4 regions of the Telluria sp. AIW5 genome follow, and region 1 is predicted to be linked to each of the others. Evidence: predicted binding sites of a transcription regulator. Region 1 holds the regulator's gene; each other region holds the start of a gene.

Region 1 (7,916 bases):
CACCACCACATCGCCCGCCAGCAGCACCGTCCCGGCCTCCGGCTCGATCCGCACCCGCGCGCGCCGGATCCCGCTTACCTCCGCCCCCAGTTCATCCAGCCCCAACTCGTCGATACGTCGCCCGACCCCTTGCGCAGCCTCGTTCAGCACCACCGAATGCAGGCGCACGTACATGTGCTCCGGGTCCTCGACCAGGTCGCTGGCGCCGTGAAAATAGCCGCGCAGGGAAGCGTAGCGTTCGTCGCGCGCGCTCTGCACGCGGTGCACGACGCGGCGCAGCGGCACGCCGACCACGACCAGCGCGTGCGAAGCGAGCATCAGGCTGCTCTCCAGCGCTTCCGGCACCACCTCGGTCGCCCCGGCCTGGCGCAGCAGTTCGAGGTCGCTGTCGTCGTGGCTCCTCACGATCACCGGCAGCGAGGGCGCCAGCTCGTGCACCAGGTGCAGCACTTTTAAGGCCGCGCGCGTGTCGGCAAAGGTGATCACCAATGCACTTGCCCGATTGATGCCGGCCGCGATCAGCGCTTCGCGCCGGCCGGCGTCGCCGTAGGAAACGCTCGAGCCGGCAGACTGCGCTTCCTGCACCCGTTCCGGGTCGAGGTCGAGCGCATGCCAGGGCAGCTTCTCATCGGTCAGCAAGGTGGCCACGCTCTGGCCACTGCGCCCGAAACCCGCCAGGATCACGTGCTTTTGCGCGGCCATCGTGCGGCTTGCCAGTTGCGTGAGCTGGAGCGACTGCATCATCCATTCGTTGGAGGCGATCTTCATCACGATCTGGTCGGACTTGGCGATGACGAAGGGCGCGACCAGCATCGACAGCACCATCGAAGCCAATACGAGCTGCATCAGGAAGGGATCGATCAGCTTCGAGCCCGAGGCCATGTTCAGCAGCACGAAGCCGAATTCGCCGGCCTGCGCCAGCGCCAGACCGGTACGCATCGCCACGCCGTCCGACGAGCCGAACGCCTTCGCCAGGCCCGCGATCAGCACGAATTTCAGCAGCACGGGAATGATCAAGAGCAGCAGCACCAGCCACCAGTTCTGCAAGACCAGCTGCACGTTCAGCAGCATGCCGATCGTGATGAAAAAGAGGCCGAGCAGCACGTCGCGGAACGGTTTGATGTCTTCCTCGACCTGGTGCTTGAACTGGGTTTCCGAGATCAGCATGCCGGCCACGAAAGCGCCCAGGGCCAGCGACAGGCCGGCGCGCTCGGTGATCCAGGCCGCGCCCAGCGTCACCAGTAACAGGTTCAGCATGAACAGCTCCTGCGAGCGGCGCTTGGCCACTAACGTGAACCAGCTGCGCATGAGCTTCTGGCCGAAGAACAGCAGCAGCGCCAGCACCGCCGCGGCTTTTACCCCGGCCCAGGCCAGCGTGCGCACCAGGTTTTCCGGGTCTTTCGCCAGCGCGGGAATCAGGATCAGGAGCGGCACCACGGCCAGGTCCTGGAACAGCAGGATGCCGATGATGCGCCGTCCATGCTCGCTTTCGAGCTCCAGCCGCTCGGTCAGCAGTTTCACGACGATGGCGGTGGACGACATCGCCAGCGCGCCGCCCAGCGCAAACGCGGCCTGCCAGCCGATCCGCAGCTGCGGCGCCCACATCGCGAGAACCAGGCCGCCGATCATGGTGGCGATGATGGTCAGCACCACCTGCGCCACCCCGAGGCCGAACACGATGCGCCGCATCGCGCGCAACTGGGCCAGCGAGAATTCGAGGCCGATCGAGAACATCAGGAAAACAACGCCGAATTCGGCCAGCGCGTGGGTCGAACCGGTTTCCGCCGCGAGACCGAAGGCATGCGGGCCAATGAGCACGCCGACGGCCAGGTAGCCCAGCATCGGCGGCAGGTGCAGGCTGCGGAACACGACCACGCCGAGGACGGCGCTGCCGAGCAGCAGCAGGGTCAGTTCGAGTCCGGACGCCATGCGTGATCAGGTCTTTCTGTGAACCGAGCGTTGTTTGATACGTCTGGCAAGTTTTTTGCTTTCCCAATTCGTTTATACTTCCAGAATGAGTGTAACCGATGAAAAAACAATGCTGAACAGTTTTGACGAGAACCAGTCGCGGCGCGTGCTCGCGCTGGCGCGCGAAACCCTGGCCATCGAGGCCGATGCCATCCACGCGCTGGACGCACGACTGGATGCCGACGACAGCGTCGCGCGCGCGGTCGCCCTGATGTACGCCTGCAGCGGCCGCGTGGTCGTCTCGGGCATGGGCAAGTCCGGCCACATCGCGCGCAAGATCGCGGCGACCCTGGCCTCGACCGGCACCCCGGCCATGTTCGTGCACCCGGGCGAAGCCGCCCACGGCGACCTGGGCATGGTGACCAGCAAGGACGTGTTCATCGCGATTTCGTATTCCGGCGAATCCTCCGAATTGATGGACATCCTGCCAGTGGTAAAACGCATGGGCACGCCCCTGATCGCGATGACCGGCAAGCCGAACTCCCGTCTCGCGCTCCTGTCGGATGTCCACCTCGACGTGTCGGTGGCCAAGGAAGCCTGCCCGCTGAACCTGGCGCCGACCGCCAGTACCACGGTCACGCTGGCCCTCGGCGACGCGCTTGCGGTGGCGCTGCTCGACGCCCACGGCTTTCGCGAGGAAGACTTCGCACGCTCGCATCCGGGCGGCGCGCTGGGCCGGCGCCTCTTGACCCACGTGCGCGACGTGATGCGCAGCGGCGAGGCGATTCCGGCGGTGACGCCCGACACGCCGCTCACCCGCGCGCTGCTGGAAATCAGCCAGAAGGGCATGGGCATGACCGCCGTGGTCGACCCGGACTTCAAACCGCTCGGCGTGTTCACCGACGGCGACCTGCGCCGCCTGATCGAGCGCATGCAGGACTTTTCGAATGTGACCATCCGCGACGTCATGCACGTCGGCGCGCGCACCGTGCACCCCGAGCAGCTGGCGGTGGACGCGGTGGCGATCATGGAAGAATTCCGCATCAACCAGATGCTGGTGGTCGACGAAGCGGGCCTGCTGGTCGGCGCCCTGCACATCCACGACCTGACCCGCGCAAAGGTAATCTGATGACCCCGCTTGCACACATGGAGCGCGCCGCGCGCGTCAAAGTCATGATCTTCGACGTCGACGGCATCCTGACCGACGGCAGCCTGACCTACGGGCCGGACGGCGAAATCACGAAAACCTTCAACGTGCTCGACGGCCTGGGCATCCAGCTGCTGCAAAAGACGGGTGTGATTACCGCCATCATCAGCGCGAGAAAATCGCCGATCGTGCTGGCGCGTGCGCGCGACCTCGGCATCAACCACGTCTGGCAGGGCCACCAGGACAAGCGCGTCGCGTTTGCCGAACTGCTCGAACAGACCGGCTTCACGGCCGAGCAGTGCGGCTATATCGGCGACGACGTGATCGACCTGCCGCTGCTTGCCAAGGTCGGCTTTGCCGCGACGGTGCCGACCGGGCACCCGGAAGTGCAGCACCGCGCGCATTACGTCACCAAAGCCGGCGGCGGGCGCGGCGCCGTGCGCGAAGTGTGCGACATGGTGCTGCGCGCGCAGGGCAAGTACGAAGAGGCGCTCGCGCCTTATTTCGCATAGTTCGCATGGGCGTGACACCATGGCGACCTACGTGAACAAACGGACCGCACACCGCTGGCGCATGCTGGCGCTGATGGTAACGGCCGTGTTCTTCGCCTTCGGCAGCTTCTGGCTGCTGCAGGCGATCCAGACCGGGGACACGGCAGGCGCCGGCAACAACCTGAACGAGCCCGATTACATCGTCGAGAACTTCAGTTTCGTGCGCATGACCGAAACCGGCGTGCCGCGCTACGTGATGTCCGGCGCGCGCCTGGCCCACCATCCCGACAACGACGTCTCCGAAGTATCGAAGCCGATCGTCGAGAGCATGGCGCCGGGCCGCCCGCGCATGACCATGCACGCCGACCGCGGCCAGGTCTATCACGCCGAAAACCGCGTCGAGTTGATGGGCAATGTCGACATCGCGCGCCCGGCCACGCCCAAGAGCGAAGCACTGCGCGCGCGCACCGAGGCGCTCACCCTGCTGGCCGACGACGAGGTCGTCAAGACGAAACTTCCGGTGCAGATGACCCTCGGCGCCGCCTCGGTCAACGGGGTCGGCATGGTGGCCGAGAACCCGACCCAGAAGCTGCACCTCGGCGGGCGTGGCCAGATCGTCTATCCGCCGCGCCAGCACGCCGCACCCACCCAATAACAGGAACGAGCCCTAATGAAAACCCTTCTCGCCGCCGCCTTCCTTTCCTTGCTCTCGCTATCGGCTTCCGCCGAGCGCGCGGACTCGCTGAAGCAGGCCGTCATCAACTTCGATTCGCTCGACGTCGACGAAGTCACGCAGACGCGCATCCTGACCGGCAACGTCATCCTCACGCGCGGCACCCTGATCATGAAGTCGGACCGCGCACTGGTGAAGGAAACGCCGGAAGGCTACATGAGCGTGACGCTCACTTCCGGCCCGGGGCGCGTGGCGACCTTCCGCCAGAAGCGCGACGGCGGACCCGACCTGTGGATGGAAGGCCAGGCCGAGCGCATCGAATACGACGAGCGCCAGGAGCTGGTCAAGCTGTTCTCGAAGGCGATCGTCAAGCAGCTCGAAAACGGGCGGCTGACCAACGAGCTCGATGGCGCCTACATCTCCTACGACAGCCGCAAGGAAGTGGCGACCGTGCGCAACGACGCCAGCGGCGAGAGCAAGCTTGGCGGCGGGCGCGGGACGCTGATCATCGCACCGCGCCGCGGCGCGCCTGGCGCACCTGCGGCAGCGGTTCCCCCGGCCGGCGCGCCGGCGGCCAAGGCTGCGCCTGCATCGGCACCTTCATCGACGCCGGCAGCGCCAGTAGCAGGAAAGCGATAATGAAAGAAGCAAGCGACAAGCGCAGTACCCTGGTCGTGCGGGGGCTGCAGAAAAGTTACGGCAAGCGCCTGGTGGTGCGCGACGTGTCGCTCGAAGTGGGTTGCGGCGAAGTCGTCGGCCTGCTCGGGCCGAACGGCGCCGGCAAGACCACCTCGTTCTACATGATCGTCGGCCTGGTGCCGTCGGACGCCGGCGCCATCGAAATCAACGGCACCGATATTTCGAGCCTGCCGATCCACCGGCGCGCGGTACTCGGTTTATCCTACCTGCCGCAGGAAGCCTCGGTGTTTCGCAAGCTGACGGTCGAGGACAACATCCGCGCCGTGCTGGAGCTGCAGCGCGACGACAACGGCAAGGCACTGACCAAAGCCGCCATCAACGACCGGCTCGACTCGCTGCTGGCCGAACTGCAAATCGAGAAGCTGCGCGAGAACCCGGCGCTGTCCTTGTCGGGCGGCGAACGGCGCCGCGTCGAGATCGCGCGCGCGCTCGCCACCAATCCGCGCTTCGTGCTGCTCGACGAACCGTTCGCCGGTGTCGACCCGATCGCCGTGATCGAGATCCAGCGTATCGTGCGCTTCCTGAAGGAGCGCGGCATCGGCGTGCTGATCACCGACCACAATGTGCGCGAGACGCTTGGCATCTGCGACCGCGCCTACATCATCAACCAGGGCGCGGTGCTGGCGTCGGGACGCCCCGACGACATCATCGCCGACGAGTCGGTGCGGCGCGTCTACCTGGGCGAACACTTCCGCATGTAGCAAGCCTGTAGCAAAACACGGAACCCAAGCGGCACATGAAACAATCCCTGCAACTCCGGACTTCGCAGCACCTGGCGCTCACGCCGCAGCTTCAGCAGTCGATCCGCCTGCTGCAGCTGTCCACGCTCGAACTGCACCAGGAGATCGAGCAAATCCTGTCCGATAATCCGCTGCTCGAGCGGCTCGACGATCCGCTCGACCACTCGGTGCGCCTGCTGGCCGACGGCGCGCTCAACGCCGCGCCGGCGCAAGGCGAGGCGCCGGCGTCGAATGCGGAAGAGGGCGCCCCCGCAGCCGCGGATGGTGCCGACGGCCTTGACGGCGGCGGCGAGGTCGAACGCGGCGAGTCCGACGCGGACTGGGGAGAGTTGTCACGCGCGTCGAACGCCGACGGCGACGACGATGGCCGTCCGCAGCTGGGCGCTATCGGCGTGACCTTGCGCGAGCACCTGACGGAGCAGATCCGGGTGACCGGCGTGACGGCGCGCGACCGGGCCCTCGCCGAACTGGTGATCGACGCCATCGACGACAACGGCTACCTGGAAGAGCAGCTCGACGAGATCCACGCGCGCCTGCCGGAAGAGCTGGAAGTCGAGATCGACGAACTGCGCTGCGCGCTGGCGATGGTGCAAAGCCTCGATCCGGTCGGCGTCGGTGCGCGCAGCGCGTCCGAGTGCCTGGCGCTGCAGATCCGCGCCATGCCGGGCGTGCCGCTGGTGACGCGGCGCATGGCTTTGAAGATCGTCGAGGGTTACCTGACCTGGTTCGCGCAGCGCGAATTCACGAAGTTGAAGAAAGCGCTCGACTGCGACGACGAAGACCTGCGCGAAGCGCAAGCCGTCATTCGCCAGTGCAATCCGCATCCCGGCGCCGCCTTTGCATCGAGCGTCTCGGACTACGTCGTTCCGGACGTTATTGTCCGCAAATCGAAGAACGGCTGGAGCGTTTCGCTGAACAACGAAGTCATGCCGCGCCTGCGCGTGAACAACGTCTACGCGAATTTGCTCAAGCAGGGAAAAGGCGAAGGCCAGATGAGCGCGCAGCTGCAGGAAGCGAAGTGGCTCATCAAAAATATGCGCCAGCGTTTCGATACGATCCTGCGTGTTTCGCAGGCAATTGTGGAGCGTCAGAAGAACTTTTTCAGCCATGGCGCGGTTGCCATGCGTCCCCTTGTGCTTCGCGAGATTGCTGATACACTGGGTCTGCACGAGAGCACGATTTCTCGCGTAACAACTCAGAAATTCATGCTGACCCCGCACGGCATGTTTGAGCTGAAGTATTTCTTCGGAAGCCATGTCGCCACCGAAGCGGGGGGCGAAGCATCGTCCACGGCGATACGGGCGCTTATCGCGCAGCTGACAGGAGCAGAGGACCCAAAGAACCCATTATCCGATAGCAAGATCGCGGAAATGCTCGGTGAACAAGGCATGGTCATTGCGCGCCGCACGGTTGCAAAATACCGCGAAGCGCTCAAGATCCCTCCCGTCAGCCTCCGCAAATCCTTGTAACAGCGGCAGCCACGCGCACTCCTTGCGCGGCCCGGCGGCCGCTATCTTCTCAAAGGAGTGTGTATGAATCTCACCATCAGTGGCCACCACCTCGACGTCACCCCCGCCATCCGTGAATACGTACAGAACAAGCTCGAACGCATCACCCGACATTTCGATCAGGTCATCGATTCCCACGTGATCCTCGCCATCGACAATCTCACCGAAAAAGACAAAAGGCAAAAGGCCGAGATTAACTTGCGCGTGTCCGGCAAGACCGTGCACGTGGAGAGTGTGGCGCAAGACCTGTATGCTGCGATCGACCTGCTCATGGACAGGCTGGATCGCCAGGTGATGAAATACAAGACGATGTTGAAGGACCATAGTCGTGAGGCGCTCAAGCGCCTGCCTGAAGGCGGAGAGCCTGCTGCGGCGCTGTAATACCGGGCACTGAGCACCGTCTGAACGAGGGCGCCGGGAGGCGCCCTTTTCACGTCTGCCTTCGGTAAAATACATGTCTCTTTCACCAGCTCACTCGCCATGACCGACCACGTCCTGACCCGCATTGCCAACGGCACCGGCACGATCACCCTCGACCGTCCCAAGGCCTTGAACTCCCTCTCGCTGGCAATGGTCCGCCGCCTGACCGACATCCTGCTGGCCTGGCGCGACGACGCCTCCGTGTCCGCGGTCGTGCTCACCAGCAGCAGCGAAAAAGCCCTGTGCGCGGGCGGCGACATCCGCTTCTTCCACGAAGCGGGGCACGCCACGCCGCTTGGGGGCAGCGCGCTGCTCGAGGATTTTTTCACC
Region 2 (7,916 bases), 230 kb from region 1:
CTGCACAAGAGCACCGGCATCCTGATCGGCCTCCTGATCCTGCTGCGCCTGGGCTGGCGCCTGGCGCACAGGGCGCCGCCGCTGGCGGAGACGACACCGCGCTGGCAACGCACGGGGGCCAGGCTCAGCCATGCGTTCCTCTACCTGTGCATGCTCGCCTTGCCGCTGTCGGGCTATCTCGCTTCGAACTTCAGCCGGCACGGGATCAAGTTTTTCAATATGATGCGCTGGGCGCCCTGGGGACCGGACGACAAGACCCTGTACGCCTTTTTCAATGGCGCCCACCACTTTGCCGCGCTGCTGCTGGCGCTGTTCGTTGCCGTGCATGTGCTCGCCGTGGCGAAGCACATGCTCGTCGATCGCGATGGCTTGCTGCTGCGTATGTGGCCGCCCCGCCGCGCGCATGGCGATCGCACGCCTGTTAATCTGTCTGTGGAGAACCGATGACCCTGCTGTCCGTCCGCCGTCTTGCCGCCGCTGTTGTTTCCTTTACTGCTACCCTTGCCGTTTCTGTTTCAGCGCTTGCCGCTCCCTTTGCCTATGTCCCGAACGAGGGTGCCGGCACGATTTCGGTGATCGACACCGCCACCGACCAGGTAGTCGCCGAGCTGCCCGGCGGATCGAAACCGCGCGGCCTGGCCGTGGGCACGGACAGCCGCTGGCTGTATGTCAGCGACCAGCCGAACAACCGCCTGCAGCTGGTCGAACTGGGACCACGCAAGCTGGGCGGCGTGGTGGCGCTGGGCGAATCGCCGGAAGGCGTGTCGATTTCCCCGGACGGCCGCTGGGTGATCGCGGCGGTCGAGGGCAAGAACGAGATCGCGGTCACCGACACGCGCACCAATACCCTGGCGTTTTCGATTCCCGTGCGCGGCAAGAATCCGGAGCACGCCGTGCTCAGTCCGAACGGACGCCTGGTCTTCGTCAGCGCCGAGGAAGGCGACGCCGTCGACATCCTCGACTTCGCCAGCCGCAAGCAACTGGCGCAAGTGGCGGTCGGCGCCCGTCCGCGCGGCATCGGCTTTTTGCCAGACAGTAGCCGCGCCTATGTCGCCACCGAAAACGGCAACGAAGTATTCGTGATCGATACCACCAGTTTCGCCATTGTCGCGCGCATCAAGGCCGGGCTGCGCGCCAACGGCATCGCCGTGCATCCGAGCGGCAAGTACGTGTATGTGTCGAACGGGGGCGATGCGAACGTGTCGGTGATCGACACGGCCAGCAACCAGGTCGTGGCGACGGTGCCGGTCGGCCAGCGCCCCTGGAACATGGCGCTCACGCCGGACGGCAAGAAACTGTATGTCGCCAACGGCCGCTCGAACAGCGTGACGGTCATCGATACGGCCAGCCGCACGAAGCTGCGCGACATCCCGGTCGGCAAACTGCCGTGGGGCGTGGTGATCAGGTAAGCAGTCCCGCGCGCAACCGGACTGCACAGCCCGGTGGTCAGGCCGGCGCATCGCCCGGAAAACTGCCGACGTCGACGCTGACCGCGCGGTGGCGCGCGGGCGGCGCCGGCATTCCCGCCGGACCCTTCAACAAATCGATGACCAGGCCGGCCGGGTTGCAGCCGATCGAGGCGTGCAGCCCCGCATACGCCGCTGTCAGGCGCGGATTGACATCGAGGACCACGGCGCCGTGCTCGCTCAGGATGATGTCGACCCCGACATAGCCCCACAAGGTAGGCAAGGCGGCCGCCACCTGCTGCGCCAGGCGCTCGAGCGCGCCGTCGGCATCCATGACGCCATTCACGGTACTGCCGAGGAAATGAAAACGGTTGTCGCGCACCGCGACCCGTTCCTGGTTGCGCGCCAGCAGCCGCGCCGTGCCGTCGCAGCAGATCAGCGACAGGCTCACCAGCTTGCCCCCGACGAATGGTTGTAAAACATATCCTTGCGCCGCGCTGGTGCGTATCCACGCCAGCGCCGCCGCGCGATCGCTGAACAGGCGGGTATCGAGACAGCCGGCGCCGTCTTCCGGCTTGACGACCCAGGCGCCCTCGCATTCCGGCAAGGCGGCGTGCGGCCGGTAGGTGGGCACGGTGGCCACGCCGCTGTCGGCCAGCGCCCTTGCCACCTTCAGCTTGCTCCCCGCGACGCGCACGGCGCCCGGCGCGCTACCGAGGAGAATGCGCTTGCCGCGCAGGATGTCGCGCGACAGGCTTTCCAATAGTCCCTCCGATTCCGGCGCCAGCGGCCATACCGCGTCCGCCGCTGCGACGCAGGCGGCGAAGCGTTCGCCAAAGGAGCGCGCCGCCGGCGTATCGTGCGGCCCGGCCCCGTCGAGCATCGCCATCGTGCACACTTCGACACCCGGCAAGGCGCCGAGGTCGGCCAGCAGGGCATCGCGCAGCATGCTCCCCTGCTGCGTGAACGAATTCGGCAGGGCGCGTGCGGTCGGCCCGCCCTCCGTCACATAATCGAAAGCAAATACTTTCAAGGGCGCCATCCTGTGCCTCCGGCTGATTCCATGTCCAGGCAGCGTCCATCCGCGAGCTCAGCGGTTGGGGCCGACGACCTTGACCAGGGTAAGCGTTTCGTCGATGACGGGGGGAGCCGCGCCTGCGCGCGCCTGGCCGGGCGGGGCCACGCCAGGCTGCGCCACGGCGGGCACTGCCGAGGCTCCCGGCGCTGCCGCGGTCGGTGTCGCCACGGCTGGCGCCGCCGTGCGCGCCACCACCGTGCCCGGCGGCGTCCGGCCGTCTGCGGCATTCGCCAGCGAGGTGCGCACCTGGTAGACACCGCCCGGTACCGCGTCGCTGAAGACAAACGTATAGGTCTTGCGCGTATAGATCTCGAAGCGCGCCCGCATCGGATCGTCCAGGTAGGGCTGGATGCGTACTGCCTTCCCCTCGACCGTCTTGCCCTGGTAAGTGATGCGTTGCGGCGTCACCTGCGCGCTGGTGGCCAGCGCCATCCGGATCCGCTTGCGGAAGTAGGTAACGGACCCGCCGGTCAGCCGCTTCATCTCGGCGATGTCGTGCTCGAGAAAGCCGAGCAGCACCGGGTTGCCGTGGGCGTCGTCCACCTCGGGCAGCTCGCGTTGGCGCGCGCCGCTGAGAAAGTGCAGCGCCGCGTGCACCTGCCCCTTGCTGCTCGACACGTCGAGCTGGACGCTGTCGGTAAACGCGGGTTCGACGTTGCTGAGCTTGCGGAATTCATAGACCAGTGTCGCTGGCGCCTTCATCCGCGCCAGGTGGTCGGTCTCGAACATCAGGACTTCGGCGGGCGACACCTGCTGCGCGGCGGCGCTGCCGGTCGAGAGGGCGGCGAGGATGGCAAGGGTGCCGGCGCGCAGGCCCGCGGCCGGGGGGCATGGCGGCGGGCGGCTCATGGCGCCTTCACGGCTGGCGCCGCCGATGCCGCCGCGCCCTGCTGCTCGAGCAGCGGCACGCCGTATTCCGCGAGGATCGCGTGGATCTTCGCTTCGTTGGCGACGATCAATTGATCGATACGCTGCCGAAACGCCTTGTCGCCATGGCGCACCGCCATCGCGATCTCGAAATCGAATTTCATGCCGGGCCTTGAGACGAGGGGAATGGCGGCGATCGGCGCCGAACGTGCGTTCTTCGCGAAATAGCCGGCAATCGGCCCCCAGGCAAAGGCGACGTCGATCTTGCCGCTCGCAAGGTCTTTTTCGATGATTTCACCGGGATACTGCTCGGCGTCGCCAGTCTGGCTCTGGTACCAGGAGACTTGCTCCATCAGGCCGTTTTGCAGCAGCCAGTCGGTGACGGGCGAACCGGCGAAGGCGCCGAAGCGCAGCTTCTTGCGTTGTCCGGCATCGAGCGCCAGCAAATCGTCGAGGTTGCGCACCCCGTCCAGTCCCTTGCCCCGGACATAGGCCAGGGCGTAAGTGGAGTGGTAATACGGCCGCGTGGTCGCGGCCATGTCGAATCCTTTGGCGACGCCGACGACCAGGTCGCACTTGTAGCGGTCCGTGTTTTCTTCCTTGGCGCGCAAGGTATTGCGGATGAATCCCATCCGCTGCGGATACCAGGTGTGCTCCAGCTTCCAGCCCAGTTGCTCGGCAAACAGGGCCGCGATCTTGTTCTCGAAACCGGCCAGCGCGCGGTTCGACAGCGGCAGGTTATTCGGGTCCTGGCAGACCCGCAGCACCTTGTCCTGTCCGGGTTCCGCGCCAGGCTGCGCGCTCGCCGGGCCAGGCAGCCCGGCCAGGACGCAGGCCGCGCCTGCCAGCAGCGGCGCCCACCTCATTTGCCGATCTCCTGCAGGCGGCCCGGTTCGATGGCGCCGTCCGAACGTCCCTTCAGGTAGGCGTACAGGTTGTCGATGTTCTCGGTCACCATCTTGCTGTTCTCAAAGTTCGGCATGCCTTTCTCGATCCGCCCCTTGAGCACGGTGGCCTTGAATTCGTCCTTGCTCAGCACTTTCAGGCTGTTCACCAGCGAGGGCCCGACCATGCCTTCCTGCGCCGCGCCGTGGCAGCGCTCGCAGGCCATGGCGCGCCAGGTTTTCCAGCCGCTCAGGGTCTGCGCATCGACCTTGTGGCCGTCCGCGACTTTGTAGGGCGCGGCATCGGCGGCAAGGGCGCCGGCCGACAGCAATCCGGACAGGGCCGCCAGCGTGCAGCAGGCGGCGGCGGTGAGTCCTGCTTTTTTCGTGAGTCTGTTCATGTTCATTCCTGGCTGGGCGAAGACGGTCACCGGCCTGCTGCGGCCGGCGACCGTCCTCAATGTGAATCACACGGCTCGATGATGCGTCTCCGATCAACGGTCAGGCAAGGCGAACACGGTCAGGACGCCGCCGAGCTCGGTGTACTTGGCGAGGTCCTTGTAGCCGCCCACCGCGCCCAGGCCCTCGGTGCCCTTGGTCAGGCCGGCCGCGAGGCCGATCCCGGCCCAGCCGCCGATACCCGACAGCACGCCGATGTATTGCTTGCCCTTGTATTCCCAGGTGTGGACGTTGCCGATGATGCCCGACGGGGTCTTGAACTTCCAGAGCTCCTTGCCGTTGTTGTCGACCGCTTTCAGGTAGCCTTCCAGGGTGCCGTAGAACACGACGTCGCCGGCGGTGGACAGCGCGCCGCTCCAGACCGAAAACTTCTCCGGCTTGGACCAGACGATCTTGCCGGTACCGGCATCCCAGGCGATGAAGTTACCGAGGCCGCCATGGCTGTTCGGCGCGGCATACATCGAGAGGGTCGAGCCGACATAGGGCTGGCCGGCGGTGTACTCGATCTGGAAGGGCTCATAGTCCATGCAGACGTGGTTGGTCGGCACATAGAACAGGCCCGTCTTGCGCGAATAGCTGGCCGGCTGCTGGTCCTTGGTGCCGAGGGCGGACGGGCAGATGCCCTTCGAATTGAAGTCGGGCCCGTTCTTGTCGGTGCTGTACTTGGCCACGACTTGCGGACGGCCGCTCTTCATGTCGACGTGGGTCGCCCAGTTGACCTTCGGATCGAATTTCTCGGCCACCAGCAATTCGCCGGTGACGCGGTCCATCGTATAGCCGAAGCCGTTGCGGTCGAAGTGCACCAGCGCCTTGCGCGGCTGGCCCTTGACCTTGATGTCGGCCAGGATCATTTCGTTGACGCCGTCATAGTCCCACTCGTCGTGCGGCGTCATCTGGTACACCCATTTCGCCATGCCGGTGTCGAGGTCGCGCGCAAAGATGGTCATCGACCACTTGTTGTCGCCGGGACGCTGGCGTGGATTCCAGGTGCTCGGGTTGCCGGTGCCGTAATACACCAGGTTGGTCGCCGGGTCGTAGCTGTACCAGCCCCAGGTCGTGCCGCCGCCCAGCTTCCACTGGTCGCCCTGCCAGGTCTTGAGCGAGGAATCGGGGCCAATCGGCGCCATCTTGCCGTCAGTCCAGGTCATCGTTTTTGCGGGATCGACCATCAATTCGTTGTCGGGTCCGGTGCTGTAGGCCTTCCACAGCACTTTGCCGGTATTCATGTCGTGCGCCGTGATGCGCCCGCGCACCCCGAATTCACCGCCGCTGATGCCGGTCAGGACTTTGTCCTTGAACACGTGCGGCGTATTGGTCGTGGTTTCGCCCAGCTTCGGATCGCCCACCTTGACCTTCCACAGTTCGGCGCCGGTCTTGGCGTCGAGCGCGACCAGGGTGGTATCGGCCTGCTGCAGGAAGATCTTGCCGTTGGCGTAGGCCACGCCGCGATTGACGGTGTCGCAGCACATCACCGGGATCACCGTGGCGTCCTGCTTCGGCTCGTACTTCCAGCGGATGCTCTGGTCTTCCAGCGAGATCGCGAACACTTTATTCGGGAAGGGGCTGTGGATGTACATCGTGTCGCCCACCACCAGCGGCCCGCCTTCGTGGCCGCGCAGCACGCCGGTGGAGAAGGTCCAGGCCACTTGCAGGTTCTTGGCGTTCTTGCTGGTGATCTGTTTGAGTTCGCTGTAGCGCTGGTTCGCCAGGTTACCGGATTGCATGGCCCAGTTTTTCGGGTCCTTGGTCAGTTGTTCGACATCGGAGGCGGCGGCGAATGCCGGGGCTGCAGCCAGCGCCAGGCACGGCCACCAGCGGATGAGTCTTTTCGTAAATGACATGGTTAAGTCTCCTTTGGTTTTATAAGCGGTGCGACTGATCCTGCTTCCAGACATCGACAGGCGGGTAGCCCCACCAACAGCACAGCACTTAACGTGCCAGTCGTGCCACCGGCACGGCCCCTGCCATTTGGCCCCAGCCCAGTGCGTGTTGCGTGGCACCATGTTCAGGATTCGTGACAGTCGGCGCCGCATCTGTGCCATCCACGGCGCAGCGCCTCGCGGCACACCGGGTTCAGCTTTGCGGCACGTAACACGCCTTGTTGGCGCTGGCCTGGAGCGCCTTGTATTTGCTGGCCATCTCCTTCACCGACGGCGGATCGCGAAACTCGGCGCCGCGTTCTCCGCCCATGGTCTGGTTGCGCAGGGCGGTCGACATCGTCACGTAATCGTCATAGGGCATTGCCTTGGCGATGTGATCGACGACGCAGGAGCATTTGTAGAGGTACTCGTATTTGCTTTCGTGTTTTTGCATGCACTCGAGCACGTACTCGACCCGGCCGCTGGTCGGGAAATCGTGGGCCTGGGCGGCCAGCGGCGCCGTGCAGGCCGCCAGGAGCAAAAGGATTCGTTTCATGTTGTCTCCGTGTGCGCTTGGCTGCGGCGGCCCATGCGGACCGCCGCCGCGTGCGCATCAAGCCTGCTTGAGTACACCGCGCGTCTTGGCGACGTGGGTCGAGATCGCATCCATCAGGGCCGGCGAGAGGGCGTCGTAGGGCGGCAGGCCGATCTCGGTGAGGCGCGCGCGCACCGCGCCCATCTCTTCCGGCGCAGCGCCCGCTTCGATGATCGAGGAGACGAAGGCGGCGAATTCCGGCGCGGCCCAGCCTTTTTCTTTTGAAAGCTCGGTGTGCACGAAGTCGAGCCCGTGAAACGCGTGTCCCGTGTTCTCGATGCGGCCATACATGTGCACGCCACAGTCGCGGCAGGCATGGCGCTGGATGGTGGCGCTGGGATCGACGACCTGCAGCTTGTCCTCGTTGGCCGTCACCCTGACGTTTTCGCGCCCGACCACGGCCACCTGCGAAAACAGCGCGCCGGCCGGCTTCCAGCATTTGGTGCAGCCGCAGACGTGGTTGTGCGCGACTTGCCCCTTGATCTCGACTGTGACTGGATTGCTGGCGCACAGGCAGGACAAGGTGCCGCCGGCAAAACCGGCCGCTGCCCGCTTGAGGTTATCGACAGCGGGGTGGATGTTCACTGCATTGCTCATGATCGCGTCTCCTGTTGGTTGGTTTGGACTGCGGCTTTAGTACAGCACTACCGAGCGGATCGACTGCCCGCTCTTCATCAGCTCGAAGCCCTCGTTGATGCGTTCGAGCGGCAAGGTGTGGGTGATCAGGTCGTCGATATTGATCTTGCCGTCCATGTACCAGTCGACGAT
Region 3 (7,916 bases), 210 kb from region 1:
ATGTCAAGGGTAGGTAAGGTTTTTCGCGTTGCATCGAATTAATCCACATCATCCACCGCTTGTGCGGGTCCCCGTCAATTCCTTTGAGTTTTAATCTTGCGACCGTACTCCCCAGGCGGTCTACTTCACGCGTTAGCTGCGTTACCAAGTTAATTAAAACCCGACAACTAGTAGACATCGTTTAGGGCGTGGACTACCAGGGTATCTAATCCTGTTTGCTCCCCACGCTTTCGTGCATGAGCGTCAATCTTGACCCAGGGGGCTGCCTTCGCCATCGGTGTTCCTCCACATCTCTACGCATTTCACTGCTACACGTGGAATTCTACCCCCCTCTGCCAGATTCAAGCCTTGCAGTCTCCATCGCAATTCCCAGGTTGAGCCCGGGGCTTTCACGACAGACTTACAAAACCGCCTGCGCACGCTTTACGCCCAGTAATTCCGATTAACGCTTGCACCCTACGTATTACCGCGGCTGCTGGCACGTAGTTAGCCGGTGCTTATTCTTCAGGTACCGTCATTAGTGAGGGATATTATCCCCCACCGTTTCTTCCCTGACAAAAGAGCTTTACAACCCGAAGGCCTTCTTCACTCACGCGGCATTGCTGGATCAGGCTTGCGCCCATTGTCCAAAATTCCCCACTGCTGCCTCCCGTAGGAGTCTGGACCGTGTCTCAGTTCCAGTGTGGCTGGTCGTCCTCTCAGACCAGCTACTGATCGTGGCCTTGGTGAGCCTTTACCTCACCAACTAGCTAATCAGATATCGGCCGCTCCAGGAGCACAAGGCCTTGCGGTCCCCTGCTTTCATCCTTAGATCGTATGCGGTATTAGCGTAACTTTCGCTACGTTATCCCCCACTCTTGGGTACGTTCCGATATATTACTCACCCGTTCGCCACTCGCCGCCAGGTTGCCCCGCGCTGCCGTTCGACTTGCATGTGTAAAGCATGCCGCCAGCGTTCAATCTGAGCCAGGATCAAACTCTTCAGTTCAATCTCTGTTTGTTGGCATTGCTGCCACCGCTATTGCTAGCGGGTCGCTCACTCAAAATACTGACCGTTATCCCATTGCTGAGACAACGTATTTCTTTTTTGTGAACATTTGATAATTTAAGTAATCAGTGACCGAAGTCACTGGCACCTTCATCAAACGCCCACACTTATCGACTGTTAATTTTTAAAGAACTTGTTCGGTACTGCGTCTTGCTACTTGTCGACAAAGCGTTTTGTTTGTCAGCAGCAGAGAGATGAGATTATGCAGTGTTTCGCGTTTTTCGTCAACCTCTTTTTTGTTGCACCGCAGCTTTTGCGGTTCCTTTTGTCAACACAACACCTTGATTTCGTTGTCGTTTTCAGCAGGAGGCGAATTATAGCGAACCCCGACGGGAGTCCGCAAGTGCTTTTTGTTGGGATCAAAACAGGCCTAGTGCGTCGCGCCAATACAACGGGTAAAACGGCTTCCCCTACTGCAGTCAGACGGGCTGGCCTGGCTGCTGCGCGCGCAACTGTGCGCATTCGTCGTCGCTGAACAGGCGCGAGCGGGTCAGGAAGCGCTTCCCGGTGCCGTTATCGAGCGAGAACATGCCGCCATTGCCCGCGACGACATCAATGATCAGCTGGGTATGCTCCCAATACCCGAACTGTTCGACGCCCATATAGAAGGGTGTGCCGCCCAGGTTGCCGAGATGGACGTCGGTGTCGCTCAGGTTGAACTCGTCCTGCGGATAGCACATCGGTGCGCTGCCGTCGCAGCAGCCGCCCGACTGGAAGAACATCAGCGGACCGTGCCGTAGCCGCAGTTCCTGGATAAAGTCCAGCGCCGCCGGTGTCGCGGTCACACGTTCGATCGCAGTTCCCATGCCCTCCTCCGATTCCGACTAAGTTTTACTCCGAAACCATAGAGTGTGCGAAATCCCGCGGCGCACACGGCGCCGCGGGAAACGCGCCTCAGAAGAAGCCGAGCGCTTTCGGGCTATAGCTGACCAGCAGGTTCTTGGTCTGCTGATAATGGTCGAGCATCATCTTGTGGTTCTCGCGGCCGATGCCCGACTGTTTATAGCCGCCGAACGCGGCGTGGGCCGGGTACAGGTGGTAGCAGTTGGTCCAGACGCGGCCGGCCTGAATCGCCCGGCCCATGCGGAAGGCGCGCGAGGCGTCGCGCGTCCAGAGCCCGGCGCCCAGGCCATACAGGGTGTCGTTGGCGATGCGCAGCGCGTCGGCTTCGTCCTTGAAGGTCGTGACCGATACCACCGGCCCGAAGATCTCTTCCTGGAAGATGCGCATTTTATTGTCGCCCTTGAACACGGTCGGGCGCACGTAATACCCTTCGGCCAGTTCTCCGCCCTGCATGTTGCGCTCGCCGCCAGCCAGCACCTCGGCACCCTCCTGGCGGCCGATGTCGAGGTAGGAGAGGATTTTCTCGAGCTGTTCCTGCGAAGCCTGGGCGCCGATCATGGTCGACGAATCCAATGGATTGCCCTGCTTGATGGCGGCAACACGTGCCAGCGCACGCTCGATGAAACGTTCGTAAATCGATTCCTGGACCAGCACACGGGACGGGCAGGTGCACACTTCTCCCTGGTTCAGCGCGAACATCGCAAAGCCTTCCAGGCACTTGTCGAAGAATTCGTCGTCCGCGTCCATGACGTCGGCAAAGAAGATGTTGGGTGATTTGCCGCCCAGTTCCAGCGTGACCGGGATCAGGTTCTGCGCCGCGTAGCCCATGATCAGGCGCCCGGTGCCGGTCTCGCCCGTAAACGCGATCTTGGCGATGCGTTTACTGGAGGCCAGCGGCTTGCCCGCCTCGAGCCCGAAGCCATTCACGACATTGACCACGCCCGGCGGCAGCAAATCGCCGATCAGTTCCATCAGCACCATGATCGAGGCCGGGGTCTGCTCGGCCGGTTTCAGCACGACGCAGTTGCCGGCGGCCAGCGCCGGCGCCAGCTTCCAGACCGCCATCAAAACCGGAAAGTTCCAGGGAATGATCTGGCCAACGACACCGAGCGGCTCGTGGAAGTGATACGCATAGGTTTCGTGGTCGATCTGGGCGATCGAGCCCTCCTGCGCGCGGATGGCGCCAGCGAAATAACGGAAATGGTCGATGGCGAGGGGAATGTCGGCCGCCATCGACTCGCGGATCGGTTTGCCATTGTCGATGGTCTCGGCGGTGGCGATCATGGTGAGGTTCTGTTCGATGCGGTCGGCGATCTTGTTCAGGATGTTGGCGCGCTCGGCCGGCGAGGTCTTGCCCCAGGCTTCCCTGGCCTCGTGGGCGGCGTCCAGCGCCAGTTCGATGTCCTCGGCGGTCGAGCGGGCGATCTCGCAGAAGGGCTGGCCGGTGATCGGCGTGACGTTGGGGAAGTACTCGCCCTTGACCGGGGCCACGAAGCGGCCGCCAATATAATTGTCGTAGCGCTGCTTGAACGGGTTGGCAACGCCGAGCTTGCTGATGTCCGCGAGATTCATGTCATCCTCTTTCTTCATGGTTGTAGGCCGTTGGCAGCAACGGGTGTGTCGAAGCACACCGGGACTGCCGCAAGGGCCGTGCCAGCACCTCCTGCCCCGTACACGCCGGGGCCGCTGTGTGTTTCCGGTACACCTGTTTCAAAATCAGGACAGCACAAGCGGTCAGCGGACCGGTACACCCCCGGTCGACGAACCCACAGCGGTAGCGATGCAAGCGCCATGCCACGCAGCTGCGGGCGCGTTTTTTGCATGAGGGGTATATTGCTTGTCGCATTTAGCAGCAGCCCGCCTCGCGGGGAGCAATCACAACACTGGAGAGACAATGACGCAACACGCATTCCGCTTGAACGCGATCGCCGCCCTGTGCGCCTGCTGGCCGCTGGCGTCGTTCGCGGCAGACGCGCCGCAAGAGCCGCAGACACAAGCGCCGATGGTGCAGGGCCCGATGAACGTGGTGGTCGTGACCGGCAGCCGATCCGAGCACACCAGCTTCGACCTGCCGGCCGCCATCGACGTGATCGACGCGGCGCAGATCCGCGACACCCAGCCGCGCGTGAACGCGTCCGAGGCACTGGCCTCGGTGCCGGGCCTGGTCGCGCGCGACCGCCAGAATTATGCGCAAGACCTGCAGATTTCCTCGCGCGGCTTCGGCGCCCGTTCCGCCTTCGGCGTGCGCGGCGTGCGCCTGATCGCCGACGGCATCCCGGCCACCATGCCCGACGGCCAGGGCCAGGCCGCCACCTTCAATCTCGACATGGCCGAGCGCATCGAAGTGCTGCGCGGCCCGTTCTCGGCCCTGTACGGCAACCACTCGGGCGGCGTCGTCCAGCTGTTTACGCGCGATCCGAAGGGGCCGCCCTCGGTGGAGGCGAGCGTGACGGGCGGCAGCGACGGCATGCATAAATTCGACCTGAACGCCCAGGGCAGCTCCGGCAATCTCGGCTACCTGCTGGACGCGTCCCGCTTCGAGACCGACGGCTTTCGCGACCACGGCGCGGCCACCCGCGAACAGGCCTATGCCAAGCTGACCGCGGCCACCTCCGCTACCAGCCGCCTCGTGCTGACCGCCAGCGGCCTGCGCCAGAACGACACGCAAGATCCGCTCGGCGTTACCTGGAACACCTACCAGCGCGATCCGCGTGCCGGCGAAATCGACACCACCGACACCCAGTTCCCGCAGCGCACGCTGGCCGAGCGCTACAACACCCGGAAAAGCATCGACCACAAGCAGTTCGGGGCAACCTGGGAAAGCCGCTTCGGCGCGAATCGGCTGCAGCTCACCGCGTATGGCGGCAACCGCCGCGTGGTGCAGTACCAGTCGTTCTCGCGCGGCTTCCAGGCGCCCAGCACCCATTCGGGCGGCGTGGTCGACTTCGACCGCGATTTCTACGGCGTCGACGTCAACTGGCGCGACGTGCGCGAGCTGGCCGGCGGCACCCTGCGCACCACGGTCGGCATCGACGCCGGCCGCTCGACCGATTCGCGCCAGGGCTTCGAGAACTTCGTCGTGAATGGGGCCCAAACGGAGTTCGGCCTGCGCGGACGCCTGCGCCGCGACGAGGAAGACAAGGTCGCCAACGTCGACCCTTACCTGCAGATGGAATGGGAGCGCGACAACTGGGTCGTCACGGGCGGCCTGCGCCGCAGCCGCGTAAGCTTCGAGGTCGACGACCGCTACCTCTCGAATGGCAACGACAGCGGCGAAGTTCGCTACAGCCATACGACGCCCCTGATCGGCCTGCTCTATAAAATCTCGCCGACCCTGAACGTGTATGCCAGCGCCGCGCGCGGCTTCGAGACCCCGACCCTGAACGAACTGTTTTATTCGGGCGCCGGCGCCGGCTTTAACTTTAACCTGGGGCCGGCCACCGGCACCCATCTGGAGGCCGGCCTCAAAACCGTCATCGGCAAGGACATCCGGGTGAATGCGGCGCTGTTCCAGGTGAAGACCCAGGACGAACTGGTGGTCGACGTTTCCAGCGGCGGCCGCACCAGCTACCGCAACGCCAGCGCCACGCTGCGCCAGGGCGGCGAGCTGTCGGTCGACGCCGACCTGGGCGCCGGCTGGAATGCGAAGCTGGCCCTGTCGGCGCTGCGCGCGATCTACGACGAAGGTTTCGGAGCGGTGCCGGAGGGCAGCCGCCTGCCGGGCGTGCCGAAGACCAGCGTGTACGGGGAGCTGGGCTGGAAGGAAGCGGCCGGACGCTACGGCGCCGCGCTCGAGACGATCGCCAACGGCCGCGTCTATGCGGAAGACACGAACACCGCGCAGGCCGCGCCGGGCTATGCGATTTTCAATGCGCGGGCGCAGGCCAGCCAGCAGGCGGGCGGGTGGCGTTTCAAGGAGTTCGTGCGGCTGAACAACCTGTTCGACCGGCAGTATGTGGGGTCGGTGATCGTGGGGGATGCGAACCGGCGGTTTTATGAAGGGGCGCCGGGGAGGAACTGGGTGCTGGGGGTGAGTGGGCAGTATCAGTTTTAAGGCGGTGCAGGTAGGGTGGGCGCCCCGTGCCCACGCGGAACGTGGAGCAGACGGGACATCGCGGCGAGCGCCGGTGAATGATCGATCAAAGCGGCCATCATATGGGTCGCCACGATGCATGCTTCCGTGTGGGCACGGGGCGCCCACCCTACTCAAAACCGGTACCGCACCCCCGCATTGAACGTCCGCGGCGCACCCGGCGCAACAAAACGCGCCTGCGCCGGCGTCACCGCACCGGCTGGCGGCTGCAGCAACTGCCCGTCCGGGAACATGTCGGTCGCCAGCGCGCCAAAACTTTCGTAGCGCCGGTCGAAGACGTTATTTACCCGCGCAAACAACTCCCAGCCCGGCAAAAAGCGCCAGCGCGCGTGCAGGTTCACCAATGCGTAGCCGCGCACGCTCCAGTCGGCGCGGCGCGCTTCTTCTCCCTCTGCCGCATCCGCGATCAACCCGTCTTCGTTGCCCTGCACCGGCGCGTGCGACAGCGCTTGCAAGTCCGTCCCCAGCACCAGGCCGGGCCGCAGGTCCCAGTCCAGGCCCAGTTTCAGGGTATGGCGCGGCAGCCCGGCGATCGGCGTGCCGCGGCCGACCGTCACCGTGCGCGCCCCGGTGAACAGCGTGCCGGCCGCATCGTAGGTCGCGCGCAGGTAGCTGTAGTCGATGCGCGCGCGCAGCAGCCCCCACTGACCGTGCGCGCCGAGGTCCGCGCCCTGGTGGCGGGTGCGATCGAAATTCGAAAAATAGCCGGCGCGCGAAGCCCCGGCGCGGCTGAACAGGATGTCGTCGCGGTTGACCGTGCGGTACAGCGTGGCGGTGAACCCGGACCGCCCCTGCCCGCCGCGCAGGCCCGCCTCCATGGTGCGCGCCACCACCTGCTTCAGGTAGGGATCCGATTGCAGCCCGACCGGCAGCCGGCACGGTTCATCCGGGTCGGCGCAGCCAAGTTCGATCACGGTCGGCACCCGGTTGCTCTGGGCGATATTCGCGAACCAGGTCAGCGGCCCGCGCTCGTGGGTGAAACCGAGCGCCGGGTTCAGGCGGCGATAAATAAACGCTTCCGGCGCCTTGGGTCCGTCTTCGGTGGTGAGCGTATTGCCGACGCGGGCGTGGTTGTAGCGCATCGAGGCCGTCAGGTGGGTCGACTGCGCCAGCGCCACCGTGGTGGCGGCATACACGCCCACAGCGCGCGAAGTGCCGTCGACGGAGGATGCCGGTTCACGCTCCTCGCCAGGTTCGGCCTCGACGCCGCGTGCCGGCGTAAAAAAGGCTGCCTGCTCGAATTGCGCGAAGCCGACACGGCTGCTGTCCCAGGTCGCGCCGAGATTGAACCGGTGGCCGCCGTAGCGGCGCGCCAGGTCGATGCTCGCCCCTCTTCCGCGCTGGCGCGTACTGGTGGTATTCAGGCTGGCCGGGTGGAGGGCCTGCGCCTGCGCGCGCGTCAGGCCGCAGTCGCCGGCATCGACCGGGCTGCCGTCGGCGAGGAAACCGGCGGCGCAATCCTCGACGACATCGGCGTACTCGTCGCCGACGTCGCCACCGACGGTGTCGCGCCGGCTGTTGCGCAGGTAAGCGGAGGCGGTCAGCTCGGTCGCCGCATCGAAGCGGTGGTTCAGGCGCACGGCCGCCTGCAGCAGGCGGTTGCGGGTGCGGTCGGGGAAGGTGTAGACGGCACGCCGGTCCGTGTCATACAGGCCGGGCAGGCGTTCGCCGTCCTCGTCGCGGTAGCCCGGTACCAGGCCATTGCCGAGCAGGCGGCTGCGTCCGCCCAGCAGCGTGAACTGCCAGTCGGTGCGTTCGCCCTCATGGCCCGCTTTCAGGAACAGGTTGCCGAGGCGCCCGTCGGAATGATCGCGCCAGCCATCCTCCTCGAACAGGGTGGCGGCCGCAAACGCGTGCCAGCCGTCCGGGCCGCGCACACCGTAGGCGAGGTCGGCGCGGCGCCGCCCGTGCTCGCCGAGCGTGAGCGCCAGT
Region 4 (7,916 bases), 2.0 Mb from region 1:
TTGCCGAGGTAGCCGTCGAGCGAGTGGAAGGGCACGCCGCACATCTTGATCGGGTTGCCGCCGGAAGAGCCGCGCGCGGTCAGCGTGATGCCGAGGATGCGCGCGGCCTTCTCGGCGTCTTCGTGGAACAGCTCGTAGAAGTCGCCCATGCGGTAGAACACCAGCATGGTCGGGTAATCGGCCTTGATGCCCAGGTACTGGGCCATCATCGGGGTGACTTTTTCCGACGTTGCGCGTGCGGCGGCGGCGTTGATTTCGGTGGGGACGGTGGTCATTTCTGTTGAATTCGGTAAGGCAGGGCGGGCAGCCCGGCCAGGACCGACATTTTACAACCATCGGCTGGGCAGCAGGCTGCCGAACTGCCAATGCCGAGATGCCACGGCCCCACGCCCCGCGCCATGCGCAGCGCTTCAGCTGCGCAGCAACTTCATGATCGTATCGAGCCGATACGGCTTGGTCGTGAACAGATAGCTGCGCTCGCGGTCCTGCAGCATGGAGGGAACCGTATAGCCCGAGGTCAGCAGAATTTTGACGCGCGGGTAGAACTCGGTGACGGCGTCCGCGAGCTGCAGTCCGTTCATGCCGGGCATCATGACATCGGAAAAGATGGCGTCGATGTCGCCGTCCCGGGCGAGGATTTGCAGCGCCTCCATGGCCGAGTTGGCGACCACGACGTCCAGTCCGCGGCTGCTGAGCAAGGCCTCCGCCAGGTCCGCCAGGTCGGCTTCATCGTCGACCACCAGGACCTTGCGTACCAGGCCGGCTTCGCCAGGGGGGGCGTCCTCGCCGAGCGCGTTCGCACCGGGCGGGCGGGGCGGAACATTGTTTGACGACAGCCAGCGGATATTCGACGTACCGACCACAACGGCTCCTCGGGAAAATGATGCTTCAACCATGTGCGCAGTATGAAGGAATTCACGCATGTGCCGCAAACGATTGCCTGTTTCGGTCCGCCGCCGATTGCCCGCGCCGGCGCGCCCGCATCCTTGCGCCCGCCTTGCAAGCCCAGTGATCATGTCCTGCGCCGTCCTGGGCAGGATGCTATCAATAGACTAACAATTATAAAACAGACTTGGCGACATTTATTTACAAATTGCACTCGTGCTTGGAGGCACGACAGGAAAATAAAGGGGACAGATGGCCTTGAATTTGGCGAAACAGGCGTAATCCCCTTCTGTATGACTTCCCACCGCAAAACCATTCTCGTGATCAATCCCCCGGCTGGCGACCCGGCCGGTATCCGCCGCCTGCTCGGCACCCTGGGCCATATCGCCGTCACCGCCGAAGGCGCGCGCGCCGCGTTGAAAGCGCTCGGGACTGTGCGCTTCGACGTCATCTTCACCAGCATCGGCCGCGCCGGGCGCGGCGGCGAGCGCAACTTCGTGCAGGAGCTACGCTCGGTCGCGCCCGGCAGCGCCGTCGTCGGCATCAATGAACACGGGCCGGATGCCGCCAATGAAGCGTGGATGGGCGAATGCGACGCCACCATCCAGGCGCCGCTGTCGCCGTCGCGCGTGCAGTGGACGCTCGATTTCGAATTGCGCTATTTCGGCAGCTGAACCCCGGCGCGGCGCCATATGTCCCATCCCGGCCACAGGCTTCATGGGGCGCGGACAAGACGGGCGGCCAGGCGGCCTCAAAATCTTGCTCTCGCACAAAGGCGATGAGGAAGTGCTATCGTTCCACTTGCAACACCCGTTGTTGCGAAAGTCTACGATATCGCCCAGGCACGCGCGGCGGGCTTTTCGGCGCATATCGGCAAACCGATGTCGATCGAACGGCTCAACCTCATCGTGCACGACCTGCTGCCGCGCAGGCCCGCACCCGCCGGCTGAGCCACGCTTTATGTCACCTGCATGTCGGGAAATTTTACAAACTTTCCGACCGGCAGGCTGCGCGCGCGAATAAGGGCTTGATATCGTTCGGCTTTCTCGTGCTGGCTTAAAACTTGCTTAATTGTACACATCACAATAAGGAGAGCACATGAGCCTAGCCGCCTACCGCCTTGCCGCAGCAATCCTGACCTCCCTGGCCTGCGCAGGCGCCTCGGCTGCCGTCGTCGCCACGAATACGACCTACGGCGACATCGACGGCGCCGAGGCAACGCGCGCCCTGAACGTCAGCTCGCGCGGCATCGTCACCGACCTGAACATTACGGTCGAATTCTCGAAATGCGACGACCCGCCGATCGGCCCGAACGGCACCCGCTGCCTGGGCATCGGCGATCCGTTCGAGCAGGAGTTCATGCTGACGCTGATCGGGCCGGATGGCACGCAGGTCAACCTCGTCGCTCCGTTCGAGACCTACGATGGCTCCGGACGCGGGGCAGGACGTGTCAGCGTGAGCTTCGACGACGAGGCGGCAAGCGCCGCCGGCCCACGCATCCAGGCCGGCAGCTTCCGTCCCGAGGAGGCCCTGTCCGCCTTCGACGGCATGGACACCTTCGGCAGCTGGACCTTGTACCTGCAGGATTTCTTCCCGGGCGACCCGCTCGAATTCTACTCGGCGCAGCTCGACATCAGCTACGATCCGGCACCGGTGCCGGAGCCGGCCACGCTGGCGATGCTGGGATTGGGACTGGGATTGATCGGGATGCGCAGGCCGCGCAAAGGCTGATGTTGCAGGGTGGGCGGCTGACGATCAGCGCGACACGATCAATTTGACGCCCAGCGCGACGAACACGGTCCCCGCCAGCCGGTCGAGCCATTTGCCGGCGCCCGGCTTGCGCTCCAGCCAGGCCCCGACGGCGCCCGAAAAATAACCCAGCAACCCGAACAGGATCGCCGCCTGCAGCGTGAAGGTCACGCCCAGCGCCAGCATCTGGCCCGGTACATTGCCGTTCGCCGCGATCACGAACTGCGGCAGCAGCGACAGGAAGAACAGCACCACCTTCGGGTTGATGGCGTTCGCCACGAGTCCCTTCATGAACAGGCTGTTCAGCGACTGCGGTGCGCCCGCCTTGCTGGCGGCCTGCCCGCCGGTGCTGCGCAGCGCCCCGATCCCCAGCCACACCAGGTACAGCCCGCCGCCGATGCGCAGCAGCGTGAACGAGGTGGGCGAGGCGGCGATGATCGCGCTCACGCCGATCACGGCGAGGAAGGTGTGGCTCAGGCAGCCGAGCGCGCAGCCCAGGCCGAAGACCATGCCTTGTTTGCGGCCTTTCGACATGCCCAGGCCGAGGACCATCAGGTTGTCGGGGCCGGGGGAGGCGGTGAGCAGGATGGCGGCGAGCAGGAAGCCGAAAAATTGTTCGGGTGCGAGCATAGGGTTTATGAGTAGACGTGAATGACCGTAGGGTGGACGGGTTTCCCGTCCACGCGGTGATAATTGGCCGCAAGATCATCCGGCGCGATATCGAAGCCGTCAACGATCAACGCGTGGACGGCGGAGCCGTCCACCCTACGCTTCGGCGACGCGTTTCGCAATATGCGCCAGCGCCTCATCGACCTGGTCGATCAGGATCAGGCACAAATCGCCCTCGGACACACGTGCGAGCGCGCGGTCGATGGCGACGAATTCGCCGTTGATCTCTTCCACATGGCTGGTGCGCGTGGCGCCGTTCAGGCCCTGGCGCAGCAGTGCCACGACTTCGCCGTCGGGACGCCCGCGCTGGCACTGGTCCTGGTACAGCAGCACTTCGTCGAAGGCCTTGCCGAGGATTTCGGTTTGCTGGGTGATGTCCTGGTCGCGGCGGTCTCCCGCCCCGCTGATCACCACATGGCGGCGCTTGGCCGGCATGTTCTCGACCGCCGACACCAGGGCCGCGATGGCGTCCGGGTTGTGGCCGTAGTCGGCGATCAGGGTCGCGCCCTTGTAATCGAAGACGTTGAAGCGGCCCGGCGCGTTGTCGCTTTCGCCGACAAAGGTTTTCAGGCCGAGGCGGATCTTGTCCCAGTCGAGATTCACGGCCCAGGCGGCGGCCACCGCGGCCATCACGTTCTCGACCTGGAAGCCGATGACGCCGCCGCGGGTGATCGGCACTTCCGCCAGCGCAATCCGGGTTTCGTTCTTGCCCTGGGCGCAAACGAGGAAGCCGTCTTCCACGAACACGACACGGCGGCCCTGGGCGCGATGCATCGCCATCAGTGGATGACTGCCGTCCTGGGCGAAGAAGGTGACGTCACCCTTGGTATTCTCGGCCATCGCCGCGACGACCGGGTCGGCCGCGTTCAGCACGGCCATGCCGCCTTCGCGCACGTTCTGGACGATCACGCGTTTCAGCACGGCCAGGTCTTCCAGCGTGGTGATGTAGTTCAGGCCCAGGTGGTCTCCCGCGCCGATGTTGGTGACGACCGCCACTTCGCAGCGATCGAAGGCCAGGCCTTCGCGCAGCAGGCCGCCGCGCGCGGTCTCGAACACGGCCGCGTCGACGTCGGGGTGAAGCAGCACGTTGCGCGCGCTGCGCGGGCCGCTGCAGTCGCCGCTGTCGATGCGGCGGCCTTCGATGTAGACGCCGTCGGTATTGGTCATGCCGGTGCGCAGGCCCGAGGCCGTGAGCAGGTGCGCGATCAGGCGCACCGTCGTCGTCTTACCATTCGTGCCGGTGACGGCGACGACCGGAATGCGGCCGTCGTCGCCATCCTTGAACAGGGTCTGGATGATCGCTTCGCCGACGTCGCGGCCCTTGCCGAAGGAAGGGGACAGGTGCATGCGCAGGCCCGGCGCGGCGTTGACTTCTACGATGCCGCCGCCTTGCTCTTCGATCGGCTTGAGGACCGAATCGCACACCAGGTCGACGCCGCAGATGTCGAGGCCCACCATGTGCGCGGCCGCGATGGCGCGCTCGGCGACTTCCGGATGGACGTCGTCGGTCACGTCGGTGGCCGTGCCGCCGGTCGACAGGTTGGCGTTGTTGCGCAGGACGACGCGCTGGCCCTGGGCCGGCACCGAATCGGCCTCCAGGCCCTGTTTCGCCAGGCTGCCGAGGGCGATGTCGTCGAAGCGGATTTTCGTCAGCGACGTCGAGTGACCGTTGCCGCGGCGCGGGTCGAGGTTCACATGGTCGACCAGCTGGCGCACCGTGTGCACGCCGTCGCCGACCACGATCGGCGGCTCGCGCCGTGCGGCCGCCACCAGCTTGTCGCCGATGACGAGCAGGCGGTAGTCGTGGCCCGGCAGGTAGCGCTCGACGAGGATGTCGTCGCGGAATTCGCTGGCCGAGTTGAAGCCGGCGGTGATCTGTTCCTTGGTCGTGATGTTGACCGTCACGCCCTTGCCCTGGTTGCCGTCCTTCGGCTTGATCACGACGGGCAGGCCGATCTCCTGGGCGGCGGCCCAGGCATCGTCCGGGTCGAGCACGACGCGGCCGAGCGGCACCGGGACGCCGGCGGCGTCGAGCAGGCGCTTGGTCAGTTCCTTGTCCTGGGCGATGGTCTCGGCGATGGCGCCGGTGGCGTCGATCTCGGCGGCCTGGATGCGGCGCTGCTTGCTGCCCCAGCCGAACATGACCAGGCTGCCTTCGGTCAGGCGGCGGAAGGGGATGTTGCGGTTGATGGCGGCCTGCACGATCGAACCGGTGGAAGGGCCGAGGCGCACGTCTTCGTCGAGGTCGCGCAGCTGGGTCAGCGCCGCTTCCAGGTCGAACGGCTGGTCGTCGCGGGCTGCGGCGATGAGTTGCTCGGCCAGGACGAAGGCCAGGCGGCCGACGTCTTCCTCGGAATACTCGACCACGACCTGGTAGATCCCGGTGTCGACGGTGGCCGTGGTGCGGCTGAAGGTGACGGGACAGCCGGCTTCGGCCTGCAGCGCGAGGGCGGCGATTTCCAGCACTTCGGCCATCGGCACCGGGTCCAGGACGTCTTCTTCGTGGCCGAAAGGCTGCAGCTGGCCGAGTTGCGGAAAGCGCGAACGCAGGCGCGACTCGAAGCCAGGCAGATTGGCGATCGATTCTTCCTCCGGGGTGCAGGCGACGATTGCCTCGACCGAGGTGTGGTGGCTCCAGAGGTTAGGGCCGCGCAAGGCCCGTACGCGAGATACTTCCATAAACCTTCATTCCTTTAATGTGGGTCGCGCCGGCCGCTTTTGCTTGTGTTGCAACTGAGCGGCGGGCTCCCTCGTTCCGGCGAACCGGTCCTGCTGATCAATAAGTCAATACGCCGTTTTTTTGGTCGCGTCGAAAGCGCGCAAGCCGCCGCAGATCAGGTCGTGCGGCAGGCCCAGCGCCCAGGCGGCGCCGGTTGCCGCCAGTACGCTGGCCGGATGCTTGACGGTGGCCGGCTGGATCTTGCGGAGGTCGAGCAAGGGGGTCTCGACCCCGCCATCGACCAGCATGATGTGGTTGTTGCGCGCAAAGACGATGCGCTCGCCGCTTGCGCGGTGCTGCACCATCACGGGGTTGTGTTCGTCCATCGCGTAGAAGATCACGCGTCCGTCCGAGAGTTCGGCCAGTTTGACCACTTCGGGATCGGCGGCGTTCAGCACGGCCGCGCCATCCGAGAGGATCACGTCGACCTGGCTGCGCACGACGTTGGCCAGCGCTTCCTCGTCGCCGATGTGGAATTCGGCCACGTCGTCCAGCTTGCCCATGTCGGTGACCACGCCCACCGCGCAGCGGTCGTAGGGCAGGCCGCCTGCCAGGATGCTGCGCGCGTTCGATTCGAACACGGCCGCTTCGACATTGCGGTTGATGAGCAGGCGCTCGCCGGCGGCAAAGCCGGTGCAGTCGCCCTTGTGCACCTGGCGGCCGTCGAGGTACAGGCCTTCGCCGTTGGCCACGCCGGCGTGCTTGCCGCCGGCGTGCAGCAGGCAGCCGAGCAGGCGCGCGATCAGGCTGGTGCCGAGCGTGCCGGTGACGCCGACGACCGGGATGCGGCCGTTCTCGCCGTCCGCGAACAGGTGCAGGGCGATGGCCTTGCCGACGTTGCGCGATTCGCCCGAGGCCGGCTTGATGTGGGCCAGCAGGCCCGGGCTGGAATTGACTTCGATGATGGCGCCGCGCTGTTCGTCGAGCGGGCGCGAGATGTCTTCGCACACCAGGTCGATGCCGGCGATGTCCAGGCCGACGACGCGCGCGGCCAGGGCCGCCATGTGCGCCACTTCCGGATGGATCAGGTCGGTGACATCGTCCGAGACGTTGCCGTTCGGCTGGATCAGCACTTTCTGGCCGGCCTGCGGCCTTGACTCGGGCGTCATGCCCTGGCGCTTCAGGTCGAGCAGGATTTCGCCGTCCTGCGGGTTGACGGTGCCCAGCGGATGTTCTTCGGTCTCGCCGCGGCGCGGGTCGGTATTGATCTGGCTGGCCACCAGTGCGCTGACTGTCGACTCACCGTCGCCGGTCACCCACAGCGCTTCGCCGCGCGCCACTGCTACGACCCGCTTGCCGACGACCAGCAGGCGGTGCTCGTTGCCGGGAATGAAGCGCTCGACCAGCACGGCGCTGCTGTCGCCCGCTTCCGAGGCGATCGCGTAGGCGGTGCGCACTTCGGACTCGCTCATCAGGTTCAGCGTCACGCCGCGGCCATGGTTGCCGTCGACGGGTTTGACGACGACCGGCAGGCCGATGTCCTGGGCTTCTTCCCAGGCCGCGTCCGCGCTGCGCACCAGCGCGCCTTCGGGCACCGGCACGCCGCACGAAGACAGCAGGGTCTTGGTCAGGTCCTTGTCGCTGGCGATCGATTCGCCGATGGCGCTGGTACGGTCGGTTTCGGCGGTCCAGATGCGGCGCTGGGCGGCGCCATGGCCGAGCTGCACCAGGTTGCCTTCGGTCAGGCGGATCGAGGGAATGCGGCGCTCGGTGGCGGCGTCGACGATGTTCGCGGTCGACGGGCCCAGGCAGTAGCGGTCGACCAGCTCGGTGAGGGCGGCAACGGTGCCGGCCAGGTCGAAGGCTTCATCGTTGACAGCGGCCATCAGCAGGCGGTGGCCCGCTTCCAGTGCGGCGCGGCCGACGACGGCGTCGCGCGTGCGGAAGGCCATCT

The links. The regulator sigma-54, encoded in region 1, starts transcription at its own class of promoters, with help from an activator protein. The targets are predictions, from matches to a motif close to TGGCANGNAANCTGCTTT.
Region 2: AC1MEM_RS02325 (methanol/ethanol family PQQ-dependent dehydrogenase) is a predicted target of sigma-54. The motif match lies at 6,617-6,634, and genes of this name have one in related genera.
Region 3: adh (aldehyde dehydrogenase) is a predicted target of sigma-54. The motif match lies at 3,671-3,688, and genes of this name have one in related genera.
Region 4: AC1MEM_RS10330 (PEP-CTERM sorting domain-containing protein) is a predicted target of sigma-54. The motif match lies at 1,938-1,955, and genes of this name have one in related genera.

The regions. Positions count from the first base shown of each region.
Region 1 is NZ_CM155289.1:297,453-305,368, reverse strand. It holds gene AC1MEM_RS01350 (monovalent cation:proton antiporter family protein) at 1-1,929, opposite strand, end outside; gene AC1MEM_RS01345 (KpsF/GutQ family sugar-phosphate isomerase) at 2,015-3,037, shown strand; gene AC1MEM_RS01340 (KdsC family phosphatase) at 3,037-3,567, shown strand; gene lptC (LPS export ABC transporter periplasmic protein LptC) at 3,599-4,201, shown strand; gene lptA (lipopolysaccharide transport periplasmic protein LptA) at 4,217-4,858, shown strand; gene lptB (LPS export ABC transporter ATP-binding protein) at 4,858-5,619, shown strand; gene AC1MEM_RS01320 (RNA polymerase factor sigma-54) at 5,655-7,127, shown strand; gene hpf (ribosome hibernation-promoting factor, HPF/YfiA family) at 7,191-7,547, shown strand; gene AC1MEM_RS01310 (enoyl-CoA hydratase/isomerase family protein) at 7,647-7,916, shown strand, end outside.
Region 2 is NZ_CM155289.1:525,565-533,480, forward strand. It holds gene AC1MEM_RS02295 (cytochrome b) at 1-447, shown strand, start outside; gene AC1MEM_RS02300 (beta-propeller fold lactonase family protein) at 444-1,409, shown strand; gene AC1MEM_RS02305 (ATP-grasp domain-containing protein) at 1,447-2,439, opposite strand; gene AC1MEM_RS02310 (hypothetical protein) at 2,497-3,333, opposite strand; gene AC1MEM_RS02315 (quinoprotein dehydrogenase-associated putative ABC transporter substrate-binding protein) at 3,330-4,217, opposite strand; gene AC1MEM_RS02320 (c-type cytochrome) at 4,214-4,636, opposite strand; gene AC1MEM_RS02325 (methanol/ethanol family PQQ-dependent dehydrogenase) at 4,730-6,535, opposite strand; gene AC1MEM_RS02330 (hypothetical protein) at 6,768-7,109, opposite strand; gene gfa (S-(hydroxymethyl)glutathione synthase) at 7,167-7,745, opposite strand; gene AC1MEM_RS02340 (S-(hydroxymethyl)glutathione dehydrogenase/class III alcohol dehydrogenase) at 7,782-7,916, opposite strand, start outside.
Region 3 is NZ_CM155289.1:511,437-519,352, forward strand. It holds rRNA gene AC1MEM_RS02255 (16S ribosomal RNA) at 1-988, opposite strand, end outside; gene AC1MEM_RS02260 (DUF779 domain-containing protein) at 1,468-1,854, opposite strand; gene adh (aldehyde dehydrogenase) at 1,943-3,463, opposite strand; gene AC1MEM_RS02270 (TonB-dependent receptor family protein) at 3,786-5,945, shown strand; gene AC1MEM_RS02275 (TonB-dependent receptor) at 6,098-7,916, opposite strand, start outside.
Region 4 is NZ_CM155289.1:2,345,569-2,353,484, forward strand. It holds gene mutS (DNA mismatch repair protein MutS) at 1-275, opposite strand, end outside; gene AC1MEM_RS10320 (response regulator) at 411-863, opposite strand; gene AC1MEM_RS10325 (response regulator) at 1,179-1,559, shown strand; gene AC1MEM_RS10330 (PEP-CTERM sorting domain-containing protein) at 1,984-2,616, shown strand; gene AC1MEM_RS10335 (LysE family translocator) at 2,641-3,264, opposite strand; gene cphA (cyanophycin synthetase) at 3,400-5,982, opposite strand; gene AC1MEM_RS10345 (cyanophycin synthetase) at 6,088-7,916, opposite strand, start outside.